One region of the Calidithermus timidus DSM 17022 genome, then DNA from elsewhere that is predicted to be linked to it. Evidence: riboswitches for the same ligand, from Rfam matches in the RefSeq annotation. Region 1 holds a riboswitch; the other holds the start of a gene.
The links. Region 1 has a riboswitch for S-adenosylmethionine ahead of B047_RS0109960 (O-acetylhomoserine aminocarboxypropyltransferase/cysteine synthase family protein). Riboswitches for the same ligand answer to the same signal wherever they lie in the genome.

Region 1 (10,866 bases):
AGCTCGAGCTCCCCCAGGGTGCGACGGCCAAAGACGCCGCCCAAGCCATCGGGCCGGGGCTCGCCAAAGCCGCCATCGGCGCCATCGTGAACGGTGAGCTCTACGACCTGCTCAAGCCCTTGCCTTCAGAGGCCAGCGGCGCGAAGATCAAGATCCTCACCGAAAAAGACCCCGAGTTCGCTCAGCTCTTCCGCCACACCCTCGCCCACGTGATGGCTCAGGCCGTGCGCGAACTCTACGCCGAGCGGGGGTTCAAGCCCGAAGACGTCAAGCTCGCCATCGGGCCGGTGATCGAGAACGGCTTCTACTACGACATCGACGCCCCCACACCCCTGCGCGAGGAAGATCTGCCCATCATCGAGGAGAAGATGCGCCAGATCGTGGCGGCCGACCTGCCTCTGGAGCGCTTCGTCCTGCCGCGGGAGGAAGCCTTAAAGCGCTTCGAGGGGGTGGACCCCTACAAGACCGAGCTCATCCAGGACCTTCCCCAAGGCGAGGAGATCAGCTTTTACAAGCAGGGAGACGAGCGCTACGGCTTCACCGACCTCTGCCGGGGACCCCACGTCCCCAGCACGGGCCGCATTCCGCCACACTTCAAGCTCACCTCGCTGGCCGGGGCCTACTGGCGGGGCGACTCCAAGCGTCCCATGCTCCAACGCATCTACGGCATCGCCTTCCGCTCGAGGGAAGAGCTCGAGCACTACCTCTGGGCTCAGGAAGAGGCCAGGAAGCGCGATCATCGCAAGCTAGGAGCCGAGCTCGATCTCTTCACCATCAGCGAAGAGGTGGGCAAGGGCTTACCTCTGTGGCTGCCCAAGGGGGCTTTCATCCGGCGGCAGCTCGAGCAGTACATGTACGAAAAGGAGCAGGAGCACGGCTACCACTACGTCATCACCCCGCACATCGCCAACTCCAAGCTCTACTACACCTCCGGGCACCTCCCCTACTACAAAGACGACATGTACGCTCCCATCGAGATCGAGGGCGAGGAATACTACCTCAAGCCCATGAACTGCCCGCACCACCACATGATCTACAAAGCCCGGCTCAAGAGCTACCGCGACCTGCCCCTACGCCTGGCCGAGTTCGGCACCGTCTACCGCTTCGAGCTCTCCGGCACGCTCTCAGGGCTGGCCAGGGTGCGCGGCTTCACCCAGAACGACGCCCACATCTACTGCTCCAAGGCCCAGGTCAAGGAGGAATTCATCCGGGTGATCCAGCTCTTCGACGAGGTCTACAAGGACTTCGGCATCAGCGACTACTGGTTCCGCCTCTCCCTGCCCGACTTCGAGAACAACCCCGAGAAGTTCGGCGAGCCCGGCCCCCACTGGGACGAGGCCATCACCGCCATCCGCTCGGCGCTGGAGGAGACCGGCGCTCAGTACGTCGAAGGCATCGGAGAAGCCACCTTCTACGGACCCAAGCTCGACGTGCAGCTTCGCACCGTATTGGGCAAAGAGGAATCCATCGCCACCAACCAGCTCGACTTCATCAGCGCGGGGCGTTTTGGCCTCGAGTTCACCAATGAGCGGGGCGAGAAAGAGACCCCGGTCATCATCCACCGCGCCATCATGGGTTCTTTCGACCGCTTCTTCGCCTTCTACCTCGAGCACACCGCCGGAGACTTCCCCCTGTGGCTCTCCCCCATCCAGGCCGTGATCGTCCCCATCGCCGACCGCCACCTGGGCTACGCCCAACAGGTCGCCGCTCAGATGCGCAAAAACAAGCTCCGCGTCGAGATCGACGACCGCAGCGAGCGCATGAACGCCAAGATCCGCGATGCCGAGCTTCAGAAAATCCCCCTGATCCTGGTAGTCGGCGACAAGGAAGCCGAAGCGGGCACGGTAAACCTGCGCGAGCGGCACGTCAAGGAACAGCGCACGCTGCCGGTGAGCGAGCTGATCGCACAGATGCACAAGCGGGTGCAGGAGCGGAAGTAGGGACGCGGGGGGCGGGTCTCCGTCTTGACGCCGCCTTGCCCAACCCCTACCATCGGGGCTAACCCTGAGCTTCAGGGCCACAATCAGCACGTTCTTCTATCCAGAGCAGTCGAGGGAACGGCCCGACGACACTGCGGCAACCTGTAGCCACGCTCGCCCATCTGCGGTCGGGTACACGCCCCACCCATAGCCGAGCCGGCGGCTACGCTTGGTGCTAATTCCGCCTCAGGGCCTCACCGCCAGGCCCGGGGAAAGATAGAAGAAGGGCCTGTGCCCTTCTTCGGAAGAACGTCCGAGGAGGGGATTTTTGTGGACTTTTCAACCCTGGCCGTACTCAGCGGAATACCCGACGACCCCCATCACGCCGTGGGAGTGCCCATCTACGCGGCGGCAGCCTACAGCTTCGCAAGCCTCGAGGAGGGCGCGCACAAGTTCGCCACGGGCGAGGGCTACACCTACACCCGATTGCAAAACCCCACTGTGGCCGCGCTCGAAGAACGCCTGAGCGCCCTGGAGGAGGCCATCGGGGCGGTATGCCTGGCTTCGGGGCAAGCCGCCAGCTTCGCGGCATTGCTCGCTTTGGTGCGCTCGGGGGACGAGATCGTGGCCAGCCCTGGGCTCTTCGGCGGCACGGTGGGGCTCTTAAACCAGGTCTTCGGCCTGATGGGCCTCAAGGTGCACTTCGTCGCCCCCGAGGTGGGGGCAGTACGGGCGGTGCTCAACGAGCGCACTCGAGCGGTCTATACCGAGGTGCTGGGCAACCCCTCGCTCGAGCTGCCCGACTTGGAAGGGCTGGCCCGGCTGTGCGAGGCGCACGGCGTGGCCCTGATCGTGGACAACACCTTCGGGGCGGTGGGTGCGTTGGCGCGGCCCCTCGAGCACGGCGCCCACGTCGTCACCCACAGCCTGACCAAGTGGGCCAGCGGGCACGGCTCGATTTTGGGCGGAGCAGTGCTGGCCCGCTCGAGCGAGATCTGGCGGCGCTATCCGCAGTTCACCACGCCCGATGCCCAGGGTCGCGTTCCGTGGGAAGCCCTTGGCCCGCGATGTTTTCTCGAGCGCGTGCGGCAACTGGGCCTATCGCTGGGGGGCATGGTGCTCTCGCCCTTCAACGCCTATTTGCTCTTCCAGGGGATCGAGACCGTCGAGTTGCGGGTGGAGCGCTCCTCGAAAAGCGCCCTCGAGGTCGCCTCATGGCTGCAGGAGCAGCCCCAGGTGGCCTGGGTGCGCTACCCCGGCCTGAAGGGCGACCCGGCCCATGCCCGGGCCTCGCAGTACTTGCGGGGCGGCTTCGGCAGCATCCTGACCTTCGGCGTGAAAGGCGGGCTCGAGGGAGCCAGCCGCTTCCTGGCCCACCTCAAACTTCTCCAGGCCCCCAACGTGGGCGATGCACGCACGCTGGCGGTTCACCCTTGGACCACCACCCACTCTCGCATCCCCGAGCCCGCCCGCCTGGCCGCGGGGGTAAGGCCCGAGATGATCCGCTTTTCGGTGGGCCTCGAGAGCCCCAAGGACATCCAGGCCAGGCTGGCCGAGGCGCTGGCGGCGGTGGGCTAGGGGGGATCGTTCTACGCTAAGTACACCGTCGTAGAGACACCTGTACCCCGTACCCCACCCTCTCCGCGAATCCGGGTACCCCAGGCATCTATGCGACGGTGTACTAATACCAGATTCGGTCAGTTCGTTCCCATTCGGGAACAAACTGACCCGACCGAAGGGAGTGCTCTGGGATTCAAAAAGATAGCCTCTGGGTTTTGGTTTTGAAGAGTATCTTTTTGAATCCGGTATAAGTGCTTCGCTGGATTTTCCTGCATCTTGAACCCCCACAAGAAGCGTTTGTCCGCACGCTGATGGGAACGCGAAGCGTGGGTACTTAAACCGGAACCCTTCACTCCTACGCCGAAGCCAGATTGCCAAAACGCTCCCTGAGCGTCTCCACGCCCACGCGGTGGCAGTAGTCCCCAAAGGCTTCGCCCTCGAGCCGCTCGCGCTTGTAGGCCTCGAGGACCGGCTCGAGCCGGCGGGCAATTTCCTCGCGCCCCACGTTGTCGAGGTAGAGCTGCCCCAGTCGGGTTCCCAAGGGGCTGCCGCCCAGGTAGACGGTGTAGGAGTTCAGGCTGCGGCCCACCAGCCCCACCTCGGCGCTGTAGGGCCGGGCGCAGCCGTTGGGGCAGCCGGTCATGCGCACATGGGGGATGGGGCCATCGTGTAGCTCGAGCCTCTTCAGCACAGCGTCGAGCTCGCGGATCACCTGGGGCATCACCCGCTCGCTCTCGGTGATGGCCAGGCCGCAGGTGGGCAGGGCCGGGCAGGCCATGGCGTTCTGCACGACGAGCGGGAGCGTGCCGGGAAGGGCCACGCCGTGGTTGCGCAAGATGGCCTCAACGGCGGCCTGATTGGAGGGATCGAGGCCGACGAAGAGGAGGTTCTGCTGGGCGGTGAGGCGCACCTCGGGGGCAAATCGCTGCACCACCTCGCGGATCGCCGCACGCAGATTTTCCTTGACCCGCCCGTTCTCCACAAAGAGCCCGAAGAACAGCCTGCCGTCGCCCTGCTCATGCCAGCCCAGGTGGTCGTCGCCCGAGAGCCACGCCAGCGCTCGGGCTTCGGGGAGGGCGTAGCCCACGTAGCGCTCGACCTCGGCCTTGAAGCGCTCGAGGCCCCAGGCCTCGACGAGGTACTTCATACGGCTATACTTGCGGTCATCGCGTCGCCCGTGGTCGCGCTGCACCTTGACGATGGCCTCGACGACCTCGAAGAGCTGCTCGGGCCCAACGGTGGCGAGGGGTTTGGCCAGCACGGGGTGGGTTTCCTTGGCCCCGTGGCTCTGGCCCAGCCCGCCACCTACCAGCAGGGTGAAGCCCTCGAGCCCCCCCTCCCCCACCACCGGGACGATCCCGATGTCTTGGGTGTAAACGTCCACACAGTTGTCGCCGGGGAAGGCGAAGCCGATCTTGAACTTGCGCGGCAGGTAGGTATCGCCGTAGAGGGGTTCGTTTTCCTCGAGGCTCGCCGCTCGCTCCCCATCGAGCCAGATCTCGTAGTAGGCGCGGGTTTTGGGCTTGAGCCGCTCGGAGAGCTCTTTGGCGTAGCGGTATAACTCAGCGCGCTGACGGTCGGCAAAAGGCGCCGGGCAGGCCACGATGTTGCGCACCACATCCCCGCAAGCCGAGAGGGTGGTGAGCAGGTTGCGGTTGAGCACCTGCACCAAGGGCTTGAGGCCCCCCTTGCGCACCCCGTGGTACTGGATGGCCTGGCGGGTGGTGAGGCGCAGTGTCGCGTTGCCCAGCTCGTCGGCCAGCCGGTCGAGGGTGAGGTATTGCTCGGGCGTGAGCACCCCGCCGGGAATGGCCACCCGGATCATGAAGGAGTAATCGGGCCCCAGGCCCTGGGCTCTACGCGCCTTGCGCACATCGCGGTCGTCCTGTTGGTAGATGCCGTGAAATTTGAGGATCTGGTAGCCCTCTTCGCTGAAGTGGTCGCTGCCATCGTGCAGCTCGGCGTCTACCGGCCCGCGCAGGCGATTGCTGGCGATCTTCACGTATTCGACTTTGGACAGCTTTGCTTCTGACATGGCCTTTTCTCCCTAACCCAAAGCGCCGGCGACGGCACGCCCCGCCGCCCGCAAGCGCTCCCTCAACCGCACCACCTGCCCGATGACCCACACGGCGGGGGATTGCACCTCGACCCCTCCCGCGGCCACCTCCCCCAGCGTGGCCATCACCACCCGCTCCTGGGGGGTGGAACCCTTCTCGATGAAGGCGATGGGCTCTGCGGGGGAGCGCCCGGCCCCGATCAACCCCTGGGCGATCTGGGCCCGCGCCTTGACCCCCATCAGGATCACCAGGGTATCGATGCGGGCGTAAGGGGCAAGCTCGGGCAACACCCCCCCTTGCGCATGCCCCGAGAGCACCGCCAAGCCCCCCGCCACCCCGCGCATCGTGAGGGGGATGCCGGCCAGCCCGGGCACCGCCAGGGTCGAACTCAGCCCGGGAACCAGCTCCACTGCGATGCCCTCTTCAGCCAGCAAGGCCCACTCCTCCCCCCCGCGACCGTAGACCAGGGGGTCGCCCCCTTTGAGCCGCACCACCTTGCGCCCAGCCCGGGCGTGGAAGAGCAGTTGCCGGAAGATGTCTTCCTGCACTCGCTCCTGCTCCCCCTGCTCCTTGCCCACGTAGACCCTCTGTGCCAGCGGGTTGATCAACCCCAAGACCTCCGGGCCCACCAGGCGGTCGTAGAGCACCACCTCGGCTTCTCCCAACACCCGCACCGCCTTGAGCGTGAGCAGCTCGGGGTCGCCAGGACCCGCCCCCACCAGATAGACCTTGCCCTTCACGGCGTCACCTCCGGTGCGGATACCGACGCTGGTACTGCTGCATTCCCCTCCCGCGGATGTGGGTTGGGGTTGTGGCGCAAGGCTTCCAGCAACACCGCGCGAGCGGCCTGGACTTCCCCCCGCGCCGCCAACTCCAGCGCGGGGCTGTCGATCATGCGGTACCAGGCGGCCTTGCGGGCCTCGAAGTCATCGGGGAAGGTCTCGGCGACGATGGCGCGGAACGGGCGCAAAAGCCGCAGGTATTCGGCGTACTCGGGGCCGTACTCCCGGGCCAGCCGCTGCTTGATGCGCACCCCCAAGGCGGGGGCCACCCCGCTGGTGGAGACCGCGATCACCAGCTCGCCCTGGCGGTGCACCGCGGGCAGGATGAAATCGCAGTGCGCGGGGTCATCGACCGCGTTGAGCCAGATGCCGCGCTCGCGGGCCTCTCGGGCCACTTCGGCGTTGAGCGATTGGTCCGCGGGGTGCGAGATCACCAGGCAGAAGCCTCCGAGGTCGCCCCGCTGATACCCCCGCCGCAGCCAGCTCAGTCGGCCCTCTTGGACCAGGGGCTCGAGGCCGGGGTGCTCGCCGGGGGAGAGCAGCGTCACCCGGGCCCCCACCCCCAGCAAGCCCCGCACCTTGGTCTCCGTCTCCCAGCCGCCCCCCACGAACAGCACGGGGCGGTCTCGAAGGTCCAGCATCACGGGGTAATAAGCATGAGGTAGCGTCATGGTTCACCGAGCCAGACTCGGCGCGCTCCGAAGCACCAGATGCGAGCCGATAAACATCAACCACAGCAAAAGCCCCAGCCGGAAGGGGCGCTGGGCGATTCGTTGGGCCAACCAAACCCCAGCCAGCGATCCCAGCAAGCCACCCGCGGCGATTTTGAGCAGCAGAGCGAAGTCGGCCTGGCCCAAGGCCGCGTGAAGCCCGCCGCCGATGGCCGAGAGGATCAGGCCGAAGCAGATGTCGGTTCCCACCACTTCCTTAGGAGCCAAGCGGGTCGCGCTCATGAGCAGCAGGGTTCCCAAAGCGCCCGCACCCGCCGAGGAAAAGCCCACCTCGAGACCGATAAACGCCGCAATCAGGACGATCCAGGCGGGATGGAGACTGCGCGGGCGGATCTTCTTGAAGGTAAGCGCTAGGTTGATCAGGGCCACGGCGATGATGGTCAGGCCGATGACCAGCAAAACAGTATCCTTGTGACTTTTGAGCGAACCCAACAGGAGGCTCCCCGCCGCCACCGCAGGCACCCCCCCGGCCAGCAGCCAAGTCAGCGCCCGCAGGTTGACCTGCTTGCGGGCAAAGTAAACCAGACCGGCGGGGATCTTGGCGAAGACTGAGAACAGCAGCGCCGTGCCCACCGCAACTTCAGCAGGTATGCCCAGAAAGAGGATCAAGACAGGAGCAGTAATGGTTCCGCCCCCCACCCCCGAGAGGCCGATGCTCAGGGCGATCACGAAACCCACGAGGACCTCGAGCACCCTAGGCCCCCCTCAGCGCTTCATCCCGGTAGGCCGCACGCAGCACCTCGGCCACCTCGGGGCGGGTGAACTCCGGCGGTAGCGCAGCCCCCGAGCGCAAGAGCTCGCGCACGCGGGTTCCCGAGAGGGTGAGGTGGTGCGCGCTGTCGTGCGGGCAGGTACGTGCGGAGACGATGGAACCGCAGGTACGGCAGTAGAAGGTGTGCTCGAACTTGAGGATCGTAATGCCGATTTCCCCCGGAGCGAAGGCCTCGAAGATCTCCTGCGCGTCGTAGGTGCCGTAGTAGCTGCCCACCCCGGCGTGGTCGCGCCCGACGATGAAGTGGGTACAGCCGTAGTTCTTACGGCTGATGGCGTGCAAAATGGCCTCGCGCGGCCCGGCATAGCGCATGGCCGCCGGGTAGACCCCCAGCAGTACCCGCTCCTTGGGGTAGTAGCGCTCGAGCAGCACCCGGTAGGCCTCCATCCGCACCCTGGCGGGCACGTCGTCTTGCTTGGTGGCCCCCACCAAAGGGTTGAGGAATAGGCCGTCAAGGTGCTCGAGGGCCACCTTATGCAAGTACTCGTGGGCGCGGTGGATGGGGTTGCGGGTCTGGAAGGCTACCACCGTCTTCCAGCCCTTCTCGTGGAAGATCTGGCGGGTCTCGAGGGGGGTGTAGTGGTGTTGGGGGAATTCCCCCCGGTCCAAGCGGAACAGGCTCACCCGCCCGGCCAGGTTGACCTCACCCTGACGCAAAAGAGCAGCCACGCCAGGGTGGGCCGGGTCGGTGGTGCGGTAGACCTCGAGGGCCTCTTTTTGCCGGTCCGGGGTGTACTGCTCAAAGACCTCGAGCAGGCCGAGGGTCTGGCCGTTTCGGGTGAGCCGCACCTTTCCCCGATAGCTGCGGGCCTGGTCTTTGGGCACGCTCAGGGTGATCGGAATGCTCCAGGGTAGGCCGTTCGCTAAGCGCATTCGCTCGACTACGCTCTGGTAGTCGGCCTCACCCAAGAATCCCTCCAGCGGGGAGTAGACGCCGGTGGCGATGAGCTCGAGGTCGGCGTAGCTGCGCTCAGCGAGCTCGAGCGCGGGGAGATGGGCGTATTCACGAGGATCGACTGGCAACAGGCGGTTCACCAGGGTTCCACCGTGCGGGGCGATGCGCCCTTGGCTCATGGCCGAACCTCCGGTTGGCTTTTGTAGACAAAATTTATCAACTTTTTCATCGCAAAAGACACTCCTCGGCGTGCGGCGCTAAAGCGCCTTCTCCCCCACCCACAGCCCGCACTCGGTCTTGCCTTTGCCGTCCCAGCGGCCCGAGCGCGCATCCTCACCGGGACGCACCGCTCGCGTGCAGGGCCAGCAGCCGATGCTCAGGAAACCCGAGGCGTACAGGGGGTTGACCGGCAGGTCGTGCTCGCGGGCGTAGGCCTCCAGCCTATCGCGCGTCCAGTAAGCCAGCGGGTTGATGCGCAGACGCTCCCCTCGCTCGAGGAAGCCGAGAGAGGCCCGGGTCGAAGCCTGGTCGCGGCTTCTGGCGTTGAGCAAGGCACTGGGGTTCTTCTGGGCCAGGTAGTCGCGCAGGGGGGCCACCTTGCGTACGGCGCAGCAGCCGTCGGGGTCGCTGCGGTAGCGCTCTTCCCCCCAGGGCTCCTCAGCTAGGCCGGCACTCAAGGTGACGAAGCGCATCTGGGGATAGCGGGCCTCGAGGCGATCGCGGGTTTGCAAGGTCTCGGGAAAGTGGTAGCCGGTGTCCACGAACACCACCTCGCCGGTGTACCCCGCTTTAGCGGCCAGGTCGATGAGCACGACGCCGTTGAGGTTGAAGGCGCTGGTCATGAGCAGATCGGGGTAATTCTCCAGCGCCCACCCGATGACGGCCAAAGGGTCGGTTTGCGCGTTCCAGACATCGGGGGTTAGAAGCTGCGCAGAGGCCCGCCCCTGGGCGTTCGACGTCGTTTTCACGTCCTCACCCGCACTTCGACACCCAAGCGCTCGAGCGCGCTCAACAGGCGGTCGAGGCTCTCCTGGAGGCTTAGTTGATCGGTCCGCAGGTGCAGATCGGGGTTCAGGGGGGGCTCATAGGGGTCGGAAACCCCGGTGAAATTGGCGATCTCTCCCCTGAGCGCCTTGGCATAAAGCCCCTTCACGTCGCGCTCGATCAGCACCTCCAGCGGCGCGTCTACGAAGACCTCGAGCTTCTTGGGAGCCTGCGAGAGCACTTCCTCGCGGGTAAGCCGGTAGGGGCTGATCGCGCTCACCAGCACGATCACGCCGTGCTTGGCCAGCAGATTGGCCACGAAGCCGATGCGCCTTATGTTGGTGTCGCGGTCCTCACGGCTATAGCCCAGCCCCTTCGACAGGTGCTCGCGCACCACGTCACCGTCGAGGTGCTCGACCTTCTGGCCCGCTTCGTAGAGGTGAACCTCGAGGGCTTTGGCCAGCGTGGTCTTGCCCGCGCCGGAAAGCCCGGTAAACCAGACCACCACCCCGCTCATGCCTCGGCCCAACCCGTGTAGCTTTCCAGCAGCACCCGCCAAGCATCGCGGGCCGCCGCGTCTGCCGCCAACGCCACCACCGCCAGCACCCAGGCCGCAAAGCCAGGGTGGCGTAGCGTCACTTCCTGATCAGAGCCGATGCGGGCGAGAAGCCGGGCGGGGCTGAACTCGACCTCCACCGGCTGCACCACGCCCTCGAGGTAGGCCCACCCCGAGGCTGAGTCCCCTGAAAGCTCCAGCGACGCGCTCGAGCTGCGCTCGGCCCCTACCAGGCGAAGCTGGAGGCTGCTCCCCTCGTGCTGGGCATGCAGGGCAAGGACTCGCCCGCTGCTGGACAGCGAGCCCAGAAGCTGGCCCTGGTGAGCCTCGAGGTATACACCCTCGCCGAAAATCGCCCCACCCAGCCGCCCGGTGAGCCGCTTGCCATCCCAGGCAAGCTGCACGCGGTAGCTCATGCCAGGACGCCGCACCTCGCCGTGGATGCGTTGCGCGGCTGAAAGAGCCTCGGGAAGTGAGGGGTGCTTCTTGAAGTTATGGGCGGGTTCTTGGTCCAAAAAGCTCATGCTGTGCTCCCATAGCAGACGATTCCAATTGCCAACGGCCAGCGACGAGGCCAGGACAACAGCGCCTGGAACACGAAAGCACGCGC
Region 2 (10,866 bases), on a different contig from region 1:
TCGTGGGCGGCTGCTGCGGCACCGGACCAGAGCACATCCGTGCACTGGCAGAGGCTCTGGACGGCCACCCGCAGGCCGCAAAGCCCCCGGCGCAGTTTCCTGCACAGGTGGCGAGCCTCTACCAGGCGCTGCCGCTGAGGCAGGACACCGGCATCCTCATCGTGGGGGAGCGCACCAACGCCACGGGGAGCAAGAAGTTCCGCGAGCTCTTGTTCGCCGACGACTTCGAGGGGATGCTCGAGCTCGCCCAGGAGCAGGTGGCCGAAGGAGCCCACGTCCTCGACATCTCCGTAGCCTGGACGGGCCGCGACGAGGTGCGCGACATGCGCGAGGTCGTCAGGCGCTTTGCCACCAGCGTGCAAATCCCCCTCATGATCGACTCCACCCAGGTCGACGTGATGCAGGAAGCGCTCGAGCACCTGGGGGGTCGGGCCATCCTCAACTCGGTCAACCTCGAGGACGGCCTGGAGAAGTTCGACCGTGTGGCCTCCCTCGCCCGCCAGCACGGGGCGGCCCTGGTCGCGCTCACCATCGACGAGGACAAAGAGGCCGGGATGGCCAAGACCCCCGAGCGCAAGGTCGAGATCGCCCTGCGCATGTATGAGCGCCTGACCCAGGTTCACGGCATCCCGGCAAGCTCCATCCTCTTCGACCTACTCACCTTCCCCATCACCCAGGGCGACGAGGATACCCGCAAGCTGGCGATGTGGACCATCGAGGGCATCCGCCGCCTGCGCGAGCTGCTGCCGGAGGTGGGCTTCATCCTGGGTGTCTCCAACGTCTCCTTCGGTCTCTCGCCCCAGGCGCGCGTGGTGCTCAACTCGGTCTTCCTCGACGAGTGCATCAAGGCCGGGCTCACCGCGGCCATCCTCAACGCGGGCAAGATTTTGCCCATCAACCAGATCCCCCAGGAGCAGTACAAGCTTGCCCTCGACCTCATCTACGACCGCCGCAGCTTCAACCCCGACGGCTCGGTGGCCCACGACCCACTCTTCGCCTTCGTGGACTACTTCGCCAAGAACAAGGTGGAGCGATCGGCGGCGACGGATCCTTTCGCTGGGCTAAAGCTGGAGGAGCGCCTGAAAAAGCGCATCATCGAGGGGCGCAAGGTGGGCCTCGAGGCCGATCTCGAGGCTGCTTTGCAGGCGGGCTACACCCCGGTCTCGGTGATCAACGAGGTGCTTTTGGAGGGCATGAAGGTGGTGGGCGACCTCTTCGGCGCGGGCAAGATGCAGCTCCCCTTTGTACTCCAGGCCGCCGAATGCATGAAGGCGGCGGTGCGCTACCTCGAGCCTAAGATGGACCGGCTCGAGGGCGTGCACAAGGGCACCATGGTCCTCGCCACCGTCAAGGGCGATGTGCACGATATCGGCAAGAACCTCGTCGATATCATCCTCTCGAACAACGGCTATAAGGTGGTGAACCTGGGCATCAAGAAGCCCATCGAGGAGATCCTGGCCGCGGTGGAGGAGTACCGGCCCAACGCGGTGGGCATGAGCGGCCTGTTGGTCAAGAGCACGGTGGTGATGAAGGAGAACCTCGAGTACATGCGCGAGCGGGGCTACCGCATCCCGGTGGTGCTCGGCGGGGCGGCCCTCAACCGCCACTACGTGGAGAACGACCTGCGCCAGACCTACACCACCGGCCCCGTCTACTACGCCTCCGACGCCTTCGACGGCCTACAACTGATGGACGAACTCTGCGGCCACGCTCCGCCCAAACTCACCAGCCGCGAGCAGAGCGGGCACAAGTACAAGACCGCCTACGAGATCCTCATGGAGAAGCTCGAGGCCGGCTCGGAGTACATCCCCTCGAACCTTCCCCCTGCCCCCCGCATTCCCCGCCCGCCCTTCTGGGGGCGCAAGGTGGTGCGGATGGAAGGGGAGATGTTGCCGCACCGGGCAGGGCGTCTCGAGACCCAGGGCGAACTCGACCTAGGGGTGATCGCCCAGTACGTCAACAAGAACGCCCTCTTCCGCGGCCAGTGGGGCTTTCGCCGGGGCGAGATGGACAAAGCGGAGTACGCCCAGAAGCTCGAGCGCGAAGCCGAGCCCATCTTCCGTGAGTTGCTCGAGCAGGCTATGCGCGAGAGGACCTTAGAACCGGCCGTGGTCTACGGTTTCTGGCCGGTGGCCTCCGACAAGAACAAGCTCGCCGTCTTCGACCCCGAAACCGGCGCCGAGCTCTTCGCCTTCGACTTCCCCCGCCAGATGGGGGCCAGTAGCCGCCACCTTTGCATCGCCGACTTCTTCCGCCCCCGCTATGCCGACCCCATTGGCGATGAGGCCCTTTGGATGCCCAAAGCGGCCTGGGAAAATGGCGCGCGCGACGTGCTGGGCTGCCAGGTCGTGACCATGGGCCGCGCCGCTTCCGAGCACGCGGCGAAGCTCTTCGGCTCCGACCGCTACCAGGACTACCTCTACTGGCACGGCTTCTCGGTGGAGATGGCCGAAGCCTTGGCCGAGTACTGGCACAAGCGCGTGCGCCAGCAACTCGGCATCGCCCAGGACGACGCCACCGACCTGCAAGCTTTGTTCCAACAGGGCTACCAGGGTAGCCGCTACAGCTTCGGCTACCCCGCCTGCCCACGCCTGGAGGATCAGAAATACCTGCAAGACCTCTTGCAGTGGCAGGAGATCGGGGTCGAACTCTCCGAGGAGTTCCAGCTCCACCCCGAGCAGTCCACCAGCGCGATCGTGGTGCACCACCCGTCGGCGAAGTACTTCAATCTATGAGTGAGCAGGCTGCTCCACAATGACCTCGTTTGCTACCTGAAGTCAGGGCAACACACCCGAGTGGATGAGAGCGATTTTGAGAAGGTCTTGACCTGCCCCGCGTGCGGGTGCAGCGAGCGAACCAGGGAACTGAAACTGCTCTCGATGCGTTTACAATCGAGGCGATGCCGGACGACGCCGCCACCCTCTACGCCCGGGCCCGGGCTTTGGGCCTGCGCCCGGCCTTGCTCGAGTCCGCCGGGGTCGTGACCCCGTTTGGGCGCTTGACCCTGCTCGGGGTGGGGGCTACGCGGCGGCTCGAGGTCTGGGACGGCATCACCTACCTCGACGGGGAGGCGGTGGGGGACGCGCTCGAGGTGTTCGGCTTCCTCGAGCAGGGCCTGGGAGCGGGGTATTTTCCGGCCTGGATCGGCTTCTTCGCCTACGAGTACGCCCGTCACTTGGGGCTGCCTACCCACGCTCCCCTGCCCGGATTGCCCGAGGCGGCGTTTTACTTCTATCCCGAGGGCTACGCCTGGCTCGAGGGGCAGCGCGTCCAGAGTCCCTCTGCGTCGCTGGCCCCGCTGCTGGCCGGGGCTCAACCGCTGCCAAAAGTTGAGTTGCATAGCGACTATCCCAGGGATGCCTTTTTGTCGGGCGTCGAGGAGGTGCAAGAGCGCATCCGAGCCGGTTGGGTCTACCAGGTCAACCTTTCGCACCGCTTCCGCTTCGCAGCGGGCGGGATCGATCCCCTGGCCTTGTACCGGGCCCTGCGGTGCTACAACCCCAGCCCCTTCATGGGCCTGCTCGAGGGCGAGGCAGATTCCCTTACGGGACCGGCTTCACCGGTACGCCGGGAGGCAGATTCCCTTACGGGACCGGCTTCACCGGTACGCCGGGAGGGCTACGCGGTGGTCGCAGGCAGCCCCGAGCGCTTGTTCGCCTACCGCGAGGGGATGCTCACCGCGCGGCCCATCGCCGGAACCCGGCCCAGAGGGCGGACGCCCCGGCAAGACGAGGCGCTGGGGGCCGAGCTCCTTGCCAACGCCAAGGAGCGAGCCGAGCACGTCATGCTCGTGGACTTGTTGCGCAACGACCTGGCGCGGGTGTGTGAGCCGGGAAGCGTGGAGGTGAGCGAAGCCTTTACCCTCGAGCGCTACTCCCACGTCATGCACCTGGTCTCCGAGGTGCGGGGCCGCAGCCACGCGCCCTTGCGGCAGGTGTTCGCCAGCATTTTTCCCGGTGGGACCATCACCGGAGCGCCCAAGGAGAGCGTCATGCGCGCTATCGCTGAGCTCGAGCCCGTTCCCCGCGGGGCCTATACCGGGGCGATGGGCTACGTCTCGGGGAAGGGCTGCGACTTCAACATCCTCATCCGTAGCTTCAGCTTTGCGGCAGGCAGCGGCTATTTCTCGGCTGGAGCGGGCATCGTTATCGAGAGCGATCCCGAGCGCGAGTACGCCGAGACCCAGGCCAAGGCGGAAGCCCTGCTGCAAGCTCTGGGGCAGGGCCGGGAGGGGCAGGCCCCGGCCCCGCCGCGCCGAGACAGCGTTTGGAGGCCGCCAAGACCGGCGAGACGCCTCGAGGCCCGGGTGATCTTCCTGGAGAACCACGACTCCTTCAGCTACAACATCGTGGACTACCTGGCCGCGCTCGGGGCGGAAATCCGCGTGCTGGACCACGGCGTGGCCCCCGACCTGTCCTGGGCCACCCACCTCGTCGTCGGGCCGGGGCCGGGTGAGCCGGCGACGGCGGGCCGGACCCTCGAGTGGACCCGGGCCGCGCTCGAGGCCCGCTTGCCCTTCCTGGGGATCTGCCTGGGGCATCAGGCGCTCGGGGTGGCGCTGGGGGCGCGGTTGGGGCGCTCCCCCCGCCCGGTCCACGGCGAGGCCTTCCCGGTCGAGCACCGCGGCGAGGGGATCTTCGCGGGAGTGCCTAGCCCGGCCCGCTTCACGCGCTACCACTCCCTGCTCATCCGCGACCTGCCCCCGACCTTGCGACTGGAGGCCTGGACCCAGGGCGGGGATCCAGAGACGCGTTTGTGCATGGCGCTATCCCACGCCCACGGCCTGGCCTGGGGCGTGCAGTTCCACCCGGAGAGCATGCTCTCGGAGTACGGGATGGTGCTGCTGAGCAACTTCCTGTCGCTGAGCCCCGTGGACGAGCCGGCAGGCCGGCCTGAACCGATCCCCTCCTGACCTCGAGGCCCTCCCCATGACCCGCATCAACGGCGAACCCGTCGGCACCCCGCTCCCCGAATCCCTGTGGCATGGCTTTTTCGTGTTCACCACGCTTCGCTTAGAGGGTGGTGAACCGCTGTGGCTTCCCGAGCACCTCGAGCGCCTGCGCCGCCACGCCCAGGCTTTAGGCATTGCCTTCCCCGGTTTTAAGGCGCTCGAGCGCGAGGTCGAACATCACTGCCAGCAGCGCGCCGACATGTTGTTGCGCTTGGTGGTGGCCCCAGAGGCCTACGTCTCGAGCGCACGCCCCTTCGCCCCGCCCCCCGAAGCCACCTACACCCGCGGGGTGAGCGTCTGCGTCACCTCGCTGCGGGTTCACCCCGACCTCGGCCACTACAAGACCGGCAACTACCTGCCCTATCGCTTGGCCCGCCTCGAGGCCGAGCGCGCCGGGCACTTCGAGGGCCTGCTGCTCGACGCAAAGGGGCACGTCGTCGACGGCAGCCGTACCAGCCCGCTGCTCTACCGCGCCGGCGAACTGTGCGTGCTGCAGGGCGGGGTCGAGGGCATCACCCGCCAAAAAGTGGCCGAGCAGGCAGCCACCCTCGGCCTCCGCGTGTCCGAGGCCCGCCTCAAGCCCGACGAACTCGAGGGCCAGCTCCTCCTCGCCGGAACCGGCGTCGGCCTCCTGTCCGTGGGCAAGCCGCTGGATAGCGCGCTCGAGGCCCTGATCACCCATTTCCGGCCCTCCGGGCCATTGCCCAGCGTCTAGAGCTGGGGCGTCTTGCGTATCGTGTACGACGTAAAACGTACGACCCGTGCCCGGCGTTTGGCTTTTCCCTTGACATCCCCGCCCTCTCTCGCCTACACTCGCATCTAACCGCGCCGGGGCGCGGCAACAACCGAGACATAACACGTTCTCTTATCCAGAGCGGCGGAGGGATTCGGCCCGAAGATGCCGCGGCAACCCGCAGGAGTGTTCGTTTCATCACCGGACACGAGTGCAAAGGTGCCAATTCCGACTCCAGGCGGGGGAAACGCCCGGAGGCAGATGAGAGAAGGGTGCGCGTTCGCTAGGCACAGTGAGCCCCCTTCCGGTAGAGAACCGTCATCGGAATGGGGGTTTCGCTTTTGAAACCTCCAGCCAGAAGTCCCGCCCCAAAGCCTGCGGTTGGAGGTTTTTTATGTCCAGAAAGCTCGCTTTTGAGACCCTGCAGCTTCACGCCGGTTACAGCCCCGACCCCAGCACGGGCGCCCGCCAGGTGCCCATCTACGCCACCACCTCTTACCAGTTCAAGGACGCCGACCACGCGGCGCGGCTCTTTGGCTTGCAGGAATTCGGCAACATCTACACCCGCATCATGAACCCCACCACCGACGTGCTCGAGAAGCGCATCGCCGCGCTCGAGGGCGGGGTGGCGGGCCTGGCGACGAGCTCGGGCCACGCCGCGCAGTTCCTCACCTTCACCAACCTGGCTCAGGCCGGGGACAACATCGTGGCCACGCCCAACCTCTACGGTGGCACCTGGAACCAGCTCAAGGTCACGCTGCCGCGTCTGGGCATCGAGACCCGTTTCACCAGCCGCGCCGAGAGCCCCGAGGAATTCCTCGCCGCCACCGACGCGAACACCCGGGCTTGGTTCATCGAGTCCATCGGCAATCCCGCGCTCAACATCCCCGACTTCGAAGCCATCGCTCAGGCTGCCCAGGAGAAGGGCGTGGCCCTGATCGTGGACAACACCTTCGGGCAGGGGGGTTACTTATTCCGGCCCCTCGAGTGGGGGGCCAACGTGGTGGTGCACTCGGGCACCAAGTGGATCGGCGGGCACGGGGCGGCCATCGCCGGGTTGATCGTGGACGGGGGCAACTTCGCCTGGGACAACGGGCGCTACCCGCTCCTCACCCAGCCCCAGCCCGGCTACCACGGCCTCGAGCTCACCAAGGCCTTCGGCAACCTGGCCTTCATCCTCAAGGCCCGCGTCGATGGCCTGCGCGACCAGGGCCAGGCGCTGGGCCCCTTCGAGGCCTGGGTGCTGCTGCTGGGCTTAGAGACCCTCTCGCTGCGGGCCGAGCGCCACGTGCAGAACACCCTGGAGATCGCCCACTGGCTGCGCGAGCGGGAGGAGGTGGCCTGGGTCAACTACCCCGGCCTGGAAGACCACCCCAGCTACGCCAAGGCCCAGAAGTACTTCCGCGGCAAGCCGGGCGCGGTGCTCACCTTCGGGCTCAGGGGCGGCTACGAGGCGGCTAAGGGCTTCATCAACCGCCTCGAGCTCATCTCGCACCTGGCCAACGTGGGGGATTCGCGCACCCTGGCCATTCACCCCGCCTCCACCACCCACTCCCAGCTCAGCGCCCAGGAGCAGGCACTGGCTGGGGTCAGCCCCGAGCTGGTGCGCCTGAGCGTGGGCCTCGAGGCCGCCGAGGACCTCAAGGCCGACCTCAAGCAGGCGCTGCGGGCCCCGGTGGGCGTTTGAGCGGGGCAGAGGGGAGGCCAAGGCCGTGAGCACGACCAGTGTGGTGCTTGACTCTGGAGGCGGCTTGATCCAGGAAACCTGGGGCGAGCACGAGGCCTTGCTCTACAAGCCGCCGCGCTCGAGGGGACGGGTTGCGCCGCCCCAGCCCCAGACCCTGCGCCTGACCGCGCCGGGCGAGGTGTTTGGGCTCGAGCAGGGCGGCCTCCTGCCCGAGTTGCACCTGCGCTACGAGACCTACGGCTACCTCAACCAGGCCCGTGACAACGCGGTGCTGGTCTTCCACGCCTGGACGGGCTCGGCTCACCTGGCCGGAACCTACGACGAGCCCACCCTCAAGCTGCTGAGCCCGCTCGAGCAGGCTTTCGGCGCCGACGGCTGGTGGGACGCGCTGGTGGGGCCGGGCCGGGTGCTCGACACCCGGCACAGCTTCGTGATCTGCGCCAATCACATCGGCTCGTGCTATGGCTCCACCGGACCGCTCTCGCGCAACCCCCTCACCGGCGAGCCCTACGGCCCGGAATTCCCCGCCATCACCGTGCGCGACATGGCCCGCGCCCAGGTCCGGTTGCTCGACCACCTGGGCATCGAGCGGGTCACGGTGCTGGGCGGCAGCTTAGGGGGAATGGTGGCGCTGGAGTTTGCCCTGCTTTACCCTGAGCGGGTCAGACAACTCATCGTGCTGGCTGCGCCCACCACGCACGGCCCCTGGGCCCGCGCCTTCAACCGGCTCTCCCGCGAGGCCGTGCTCAGCGATCCGGGCTACCGGGGCGGCTACTACAGCGAGCAGCCCCTGGGTCTGCAACTCGCTCGAGCCATTGCCATGCTCTCCTTTCGCTCGCCGCACTCCTTCAACCTGCGTTGGAACGAGAACCCAGTCAAGGGGGAGAGCTACGTGCTCTACCAGGGCGAGAAGTTCATCCGCCGCTTCGACGCCAACGCCTACCTGGTGCTGTCGAACGCCATGGACACCCACGACGTCGCACGGGGTCGGGGGAGCCTCGAGGCTGCCCTAAACCGCTTGCGGAGCATCCCCAGCTTGTGGGTGGGCATCGACACCGACGTGCTCTACACCGCCGCCGAGGTGCGGCTGGGCGCGCTGCTCTCGGGCGGCGAATACCGCGAGATCCAGAGCCCGCACGGGCACGACGCTTTCCTGATCGAGACCGACCAGGTGGAGGAGATTCTCACGGCGTTTCTGCGGTGAGGGGGCTGGGTGGGAGTCCTACGTCGTAAGCCGTACGCGAGACGCCGTAGGGAAAATCCCGATTCGGTCAGCCGGAGGGATGTGTTCGCCGACCGCCTTGGGCAATCATCTTTTTGCACCCGGTATCAGCCCTCGTACCGCCCCGGGCTGACCTCCGTGAGCCTCGAGACCATCAAAGCCGGGTAGCCCAGCAGCAGCACGCCTGCGACCCCAATGGCCCAGATGCCGATTCCCTCCACCAGGAAGCCCGCCAGGATGGGCAGCACGGTTCCCGCCCCGTTTGACCACACGTCCAGAATGCCCACCGCCCGGCCCCGCTCGCCTGGGGCGGTGGTGTCGGCGACGACGGTGGTCGCGCCGTTGTAGGTGCCGCACCAGCCCAGGCCCACCAGGAAGGTGCCCAGCGTGATCGAGGCGTACTCTCCGGTGAAGCCTACCAGCAAGGCCCCCAAGGCCGAGAGCAGCAATCCTCCCAGCATTACCGGTTTGCGCCCGATGCGGTCGGCGAGCCAGCCCACCGGCCAGGAGAAGGCGAACATGCCCAGCACGTGCAGGGTTACCGAGAGGGAGATCAGGTTAAAGCTGCACCCCTGCTGGTGCAGGGCCAGCGAGGTCATGGCCATCAGCATGACCATCTGCCCCTGTGCGGCGATCCCAGCCCAGATGGCTACTCTGCGGGGGAAGCTCGAGTGGGCCCTTGAATGCACCTGGCCCACGTTCTGAGGAGGAAGCTGGGGGTAGTAGTCCCTCAGCCGCAGCGCGATGCGCTTGGGGTCAGGCCGGACCAGGGCGGTGAACACGAAGGCCGGGGCTACACCCAGCGGCACGATGAACCAGGCCACCGCCAGGGGGGATTGCCCCACCTCCACCGCTAGCCGCTCGGCCAGAGCCACGATCAGCGGCGAGAGCAGTGCTCCCAGCAGTGACCCCATCAGCACGAAGCTGATCCCCTCGCTGCGGCGTTGGGGGGGATACATGTCGGCGGCGGCCACCCGTAGCTGCTGGGTAGCCCCCACCCCGGCTCCGAAGACCAGTACCCCAAGGACGAAGAGCCAGAAGGATCCCGCTCCCATGCCCACGCCGATGATCGGTGAGCCGAAGAGGGCCAGCAGCAAGCCGATGTAGAGGCCAGCCTTGCGGCCTCTCGAGTCGCTCACCCGGCCCACCGGATAGGCGATGAGCATGCGGGCCAACCCGGCCAGCGCGGTGGCCAGCCCCGACCAGGTAGTGCTTCCCATCAGCTGCACCACGCTGATGGCCCCCAGGGCGGGGATGAGCTGCATCCCGGCCCCCACCACAGCCTGGGTGATCGCCAGCAGCAAGGTGTTGCGCCGGATGAGGGGGGGAATGCTCGAGGCTTGCGGGGTGGACTGGCTGGGCTCGAGGGCCATACAAGGAAGGATAGCGCATCAGGCTTCCTAAGCACCCCACGGGAGGCTTCACATCTTGGCTTGGCGCTTACCAAGTTTCCCCATCGGCGCGCGGATCAACGCTTCCCGCGGGGCCCAGATGAGGGAAAAGCAAATGGAGGGCAGCTGCGCCAGGCAAGGTGGCCTGGGGCTTCGCTTGCAGCTATAGAAGGGTTTCCAGGGCGATGAACGCGAACATGCCTAAGCTCACCACCACGTTGGCCTGAAAGAAGGCAGCGTCGATCTTGGAGAGGTCGGAGGGGCTGACCAGGCGGTGCTCGTACCACAGCACCACTCCCACGCACAGCACACCCAGAAAATAGACTACCCCCGCCCCATACAGCAGGCCGGTGAGCCCGAACCCCAGCCAGGCCAGGAAATGGGTCGCGCGGGCAATTTGCAGTGCCGTGGCGAGGCCAAAACGAGCCGGGACGCTGTGGATGCGGTTCTGCCGATCGAAATGGAAGTCCTGGGTGGCGTAAAGGATGTCGAAGCCCGCGATCCATAGGCCCACCGCAGCCCAAAGGGCGAAGGTGGCCGGCTCGAAGGCCCCGGTTACCGCGATCCAGCCGCCCACCGCCGCCGCGCCGATGGTGAGGCCCAGCCAGTAGTGGCACAGCCAGGTGAAGCGCTTGGTGTAGCTGTAGCCCACCAGGAAGAACACCGCCACCGGCAGCAGCGAGGCCGTGAGGGCGTTGAGCTTGAGCGCCGCCACGCCCAGCAGCAGCAGGCTGATGAGCGAGAGCGCCAGCACCTCGGCCGGGCTGAGCGCACCCCGGGGCAGGTGCCGCTGAGCGGTGCGGGGATTGCGCGCATCGATGGCCCGGTCGATGAGCCGGTTGAGGGCCATGGCGGCGGTGCGGGCGCCCACCATGGCCAGGG

Region 2: another riboswitch for S-adenosylmethionine. It lies ahead of B047_RS0105150 (O-acetylhomoserine aminocarboxypropyltransferase/cysteine synthase family protein); the one in region 1 lies ahead of B047_RS0109960 (O-acetylhomoserine aminocarboxypropyltransferase/cysteine synthase family protein).

The regions. Positions count from the first base shown of each region.
Region 1 is NZ_KB890697.1:198,431-209,296, forward strand. It holds gene thrS (threonine--tRNA ligase) at 1-1,940, shown strand, start outside; SAM riboswitch class I at 2,034-2,202, shown strand; gene B047_RS0109960 (O-acetylhomoserine aminocarboxypropyltransferase/cysteine synthase family protein) at 2,250-3,497, shown strand; gene B047_RS0109965 (NADPH-dependent assimilatory sulfite reductase hemoprotein subunit) at 3,835-5,514, opposite strand; gene cobA (uroporphyrinogen-III C-methyltransferase) at 5,527-6,276, opposite strand; gene B047_RS16650 (precorrin-2 dehydrogenase/sirohydrochlorin ferrochelatase family protein) at 6,273-6,959, opposite strand; gene B047_RS0109980 (sulfite exporter TauE/SafE family protein) at 6,993-7,742, opposite strand; gene sat (sulfate adenylyltransferase) at 7,744-8,895, opposite strand; gene B047_RS16655 (phosphoadenylyl-sulfate reductase) at 8,974-9,684, opposite strand; gene cysC (adenylyl-sulfate kinase) at 9,681-10,217, opposite strand; gene B047_RS0110000 (hypothetical protein) at 10,214-10,780, opposite strand.
Region 2 is NZ_KB890688.1:397,660-408,525, forward strand. It holds gene metH (methionine synthase) at 1-2,735, shown strand, start outside; gene B047_RS0105140 (aminodeoxychorismate components I/II) at 2,900-4,912, shown strand; gene B047_RS0105145 (aminotransferase class IV) at 4,929-5,666, shown strand; SAM riboswitch class I at 5,814-5,952, shown strand; gene B047_RS0105150 (O-acetylhomoserine aminocarboxypropyltransferase/cysteine synthase family protein) at 6,079-7,371, shown strand; gene metX (homoserine O-acetyltransferase MetX) at 7,436-8,575, shown strand; gene B047_RS0105160 (MFS transporter) at 8,701-9,966, opposite strand; gene mqnP (menaquinone biosynthesis prenyltransferase MqnP) at 10,148-10,866, opposite strand, start outside.